Regions from separate parts of the Streptomyces sp. AM 2-1-1 genome, predicted to be linked through region 1. Evidence: riboswitches for the same ligand, from Rfam matches in the RefSeq annotation. Region 1 holds a riboswitch; the other holds the start of a gene.
What was found. Region 1 has a riboswitch for thiamine pyrophosphate ahead of PZB77_RS07725 (thiamine ABC transporter substrate-binding protein). Riboswitches for the same ligand answer to the same signal wherever they lie in the genome.
Positions count from the first base shown of each region.

Region 2: it holds a riboswitch for thiamine pyrophosphate, as region 1 does, so the genes downstream of both, thiO (glycine oxidase ThiO) here and PZB77_RS07725 (thiamine ABC transporter substrate-binding protein) in region 1, are expected to answer to the same signal.

Region 1 is NZ_CP119147.1:1,856,355-1,858,550, forward strand. It holds gene PZB77_RS07720 (iron ABC transporter permease) at 1-1, opposite strand, end outside; gene PZB77_RS07725 (thiamine ABC transporter substrate-binding protein) at 101-1,195, opposite strand; TPP riboswitch at 1,277-1,394, opposite strand; gene rlmN (23S rRNA (adenine(2503)-C(2))-methyltransferase RlmN) at 1,499-2,196, opposite strand, start outside.
Region 2 is NZ_CP119147.1:5,423,806-5,426,001, forward strand. It holds gene thiO (glycine oxidase ThiO) at 1-970, opposite strand, end outside; TPP riboswitch at 968-1,079, opposite strand; gene PZB77_RS23700 (FAD-dependent oxidoreductase) at 1,246-2,196, shown strand, end outside.

The sequences.
Region 1 (2,196 bases):
TCAGGCCGAGCCGCGTCGCGATGGAGCGGGCCCCGCCGCGGGTGGTGCGGCGGAGCACGGCGGGGCGGGCGCTCTTGGTCACTTGCCGGTCACTCCAGGATCACTTCACGACGAGCGAGGACCACGTCTGGACCCACTGCTCACGGTTGGCGGCGATCTTCGCCGGGTCCACGGTGAACGGCTTCTCCACGGTGGAGCCGAACTTCGTGTAGAGCTCCGGCAGCTTCGCGTCGTCGACGACCGGGTCGACGAACATCTGGAGCGGCATGTCCTCCTGGAAGGTCTTGCTGATGAGGAAGTCCAGCAGCGCCTTGCCGCCCGCCTCGTTCTTCGCCCCGTCGAGCAGGCCCGCGAACTCGATCTGGCGGAAGCAGGTCGCGGTCGCGACGCCGGTGGGCGCCTCGGCCGGCTGCGGGTCGGCGTAATACACCTCGACCGGCGGGCTGGAGGCGTAGGAGACGACGAGCGGGCGGTCGGCGTTCGCCTTCTTGCCGCCCGCCGAACCCGAGAACTCCTCGTTGTAGGCCTGCTCCCAGCCGTCGACGACCTTCACGCCGTTGGCCTTCAGTTTCTTCCAGTACTCCTGGTAGCCGTCCTCACCGGAGTCGGCGATCGTGCCGAGCAGGAAGCCGAGGCCCGGCGAGGACGTCGCGGCGTTCTCGGTGACCAGCAGGTTCTTGTACGCCGGCTTCAGCAGGTCGGCGAAGGAGTGCGGCGGGTCCAGCTTCTTGTCGGCGAAGTACTTCTTGTCGTAGTTGACACAGATGTCGCCGGTGTCGACCGGGGTGACCCGGTGCTTGTCGTCGAGCCGGGTGGCGGCCGCCACCCGGCCCAGCCCCTTCGCCTCGTACGGAGTGAAGAGATCCTGGTCGAGGGCGCGGGAGAGCAGGGTGTTGTCGACACCGAAGAAGACGTCACCGCGCGGGGATCCCTTGGTGAGGATCTCCTGGTTGAGCGCCGCCCCGGCGTCCCCGCTCTTGAGGACCTTGACCGTGTAGCCGGTCTCCTTCGTGAACGCCTTCAGCACGTCGTCCGAGGCGGCGAAGGAGTCGTGGCTGACCAGGGTGACGGTCTTGGAGCCCTTGGCTGCGTCCGAGCCCGACGGTTCGTCGTCGGAGCCTCCGCAGCCGGCGAGGGCGGTGACGCCGAGTGCGGCGGCGAGCGCGGTCGCCGCGTACTTCGTCGTGGTGTGCATGTGATTCCTCCTGGAAGTGACCAGGAAGAGACGCGGCCCCGCCCGCACCGGCGGTGGCCGGACGCGGGCAGGGCGCAACAGCTTGAGTAAGGTCCGAACTTCCTACCCGGAATGACCCGGGCGAGGTTCAGAGGGTCTGCGGCCATCCGTTTCACCGGTGCCGCACTCTCAGCGCTGTGGCGCTCCCCTGTCGGAATATGAAGTTGACGAATGCGGGGCCAGGTTACACGGGCCCCGTCCGGGGGTTTTCCCCGGTCAGGCCGTGAGCCGCGGCCCGGCCGGGGAAACCCCGATGACGTGGGGTCAGCGCTCGGAAGCGGCGAGCTGTCCGCAGGCGCCGTCGATCTCCTGGCCCCGGGTGTCGCGCACCGTGACCGGCACGCCGTGGGCCGCGATGGCCTCCACGAACGCCTTCTCGTCCTCGGGACGGGATGCCGTCCACTGGGAACCGGGCGTCGGGTTGAGCGGGATCAGGTTGACGTGCACCCGCTTGCCCTTGAGGAGCCGGCCGAGCCGGTCGCCCCGCCACGCCTGGTCGTTGATGTCTCGGATCAGGGCGTACTCGATGGAGATGCGGCGGCCGGACTTCTCGGCGTACTCCCATGCGGCGTCGAGCACCTCGCGGACGTTCCAGCGGGTGTTCACCGGGACGAGGGTGTCGCGGAGCTCGTCGTCCGGGGCGTGCAGTGAGACGGCGAGACGGCACTTGAAGCCCTCGTCCGCGAAGCGCAGCATCGCGGGCACCAGACCCACGGTGGAGACGGTGATGCCCCGCTGCGAGAGCCCGAGGCCGTCGGGCTCCGGGTCGGTCAGCCGGCGGATGGCGCCGACGACACGGTTGTAGTTGGCCAGCGGCTCCCCCATCCCCATGAAGACGATGTTGGAGAGGCGCGCGGGCCCGCCCGGCACCTCGCCGTCCCGCAGCGCCCGCATGCCGTCCACGATCTGGTGCACGATCTCGGCGGTCGAGAGGTTCCGGTCCAGCCCGGCCTGCCCGGTCG
Region 2 (2,196 bases), 3.6 Mb from region 1:
GCAGCAGTTCGTACACCCCGCCCGCCGTGACGGTGGTGTCCCAGCCCATCTCCTCGCTGGTCGCGCCGACGACCAGCTCACCGTTCTCGCGCGGTACGAGGTAGAGGTCCTGGCCGCGCACCACGGCGCGCACGGTCCGGCTGAGGAAAGGGGCGAACGCCCGCGGCACGGTCAGTCGCACCACCTGGCCCTTCACCGGGCGCACCGGCGGGGCGACCCCCTCCGGCACCCCCGCGAGCTTGCCGCTGAGGCTTCCGGCGGCCAGCACGACCTGTCCGGCGGAGACCGCCGTACCGTCCGCGAGCAGCGCCCCGGACGCCCGGCCGCGCGCGACCTCCAACCGCTCGCAGGGAGTGCGGTGGAAGACCACCCCGGCCCGTTCGCAGGCCGTCAGCAGCGCGGTCGCCAGCCGCCGCGGGTCGACCTGGTGGTCGCCGTCGACCCGCAGCCCGCCCCGTACGCCCGGTGCCAGCATCGGTTCCAGCCGCCGGCACTCGCGCCCCGACAGCCACTGGGACGCGAGACCGGAACGCTCCTGGAGAGCGTGGAGTTCGCGCAGGTGCGCCCGGTCGTCGGAGTCCAGCGCCACCGCGAGCGTGCCGCAGGCGCGGAAGCCGATGTCCCGGCCGCTCGCCGCCTCCAGCTCGGCGGTGAACTCCGGGTAGCGGGCGGCGGAGGCGAGGTTGAGGCCGAGCAGCATCTGCTCGCCGTAGTGGAGTTCGGTGACGGCGGCGAGCATCCCGGCCGCCACCCGGGCGGCGCCGCCCCCGGGCCCGGGATCGGCGACGGCCGTCCGCAGCCCCGCCAGCGCCGCCCGCCAGGCGGTCACCAGGCCGATGATCCCGCCCCCGACGACGAGCACGTCGTACGAGGGCCCCCGGCGGTCCGCCGCAGCCGTGTTCCCGGCCTCCGTGTTCCCGCCCGCCGTGTTCCCGGCCTCCGTGGCGGACGGGTCTCCTGAAGCACGCATGGGTGTCCAGCCCCTCCCTTCGCCGGCATGACCCGGATCAGGTTCGTACGGTCGGAGGCCGCCGGCCTCCCTCTCAGCCCGGCGCGCCCGGGCTCCCGCGAGTGTCTTTGCGCAGCCACCCTAAACCCCCACAGTCCGCCGGGTACGAGGGAGCCGCCGGGGACCGCCGGCACACCCCGCGAACTGACGGAGCGTCAGGTGCTTAGGGTGGGTACGTGAGCGAAGAGAACGAGCAGCGGACCCCGGCGCACGGCGTCGTCATCGTCGGAGCGGGCATGGCGGGCGTGCGGACCGCGGTGGCGCTGCGGGACGAGGCGTACACCGGTCCCCTCACCCTGATCGGCGCGGAGCCGCACCAGCCCTACGACCGGCCGCCGCTCTCCAAGGCCGTCCTGCTCGGCACCGCCGAACACTCCGCCTTCGGCATCGACTTCGAGGCGCTCGACGTGACGCTGCGCCTCGGACTCCCCGTCACCGGTCTGCGCCCCGCCGACCGGGAGGTGGACACCGGGGCCGGCCCGGTGCCCTACGACGTCCTGGTCGTCGCCACCGGCGCCGAACCCCTCACCCTCCCCGGCTCCCGGGGCGTCCCCGGCGTCCACCTGCTGCGCACCCTGGACGACGCCGCACGGCTGCGGCCCGTCCTCGCTCGGCAGCACGACGTCGTCGTGGTCGGCGCGGGGTGGATCGGCGCCGAGTTCGCGACCGCCGCCCGCGCCGCCGGCTGCGCGGTCACCGTCGTGGAGGCGGCCGACCGCCCGCTCGCCGGGGCGCTGCCCGCCGAGGTGACCGCCCCGATGGCCCGCTGGTACGCGGGCAGTGGCGCCACCCTTCTCACCGGCGCCCGGGTCGCCCGCGTCGAACCCGGCACCGTGGTCCTCACCGACGGCCGCCGTCTCCCGGCCGGCGCGGTGGTCGTCGGGATCGGAGCCCGCCCCGCCACCGGCTGGCTGGACGGCTCAGGCATCGCGCTGGGCCCGGACGGGTCGGTCACCGCCGACGCCAGGCTGCGCACCTCGGCGCCCGGGGTGTACGCGGTCGGGGACTGCGCCTCCTACCCCTCCGCGCGCTACGGCGCCCGCCTCCTGGTCCACCACTGGGACAACGCCCTCCAGGGCCCGCGCACGGTCGCGGCGGACATCACCGCGGCCGGCGGGACCGGCGCCGCGGAGCCGTACGACCCGGTGCCGTACTTCTGGTCCGAGCAGTTCGGGCGCTTCGTCCAG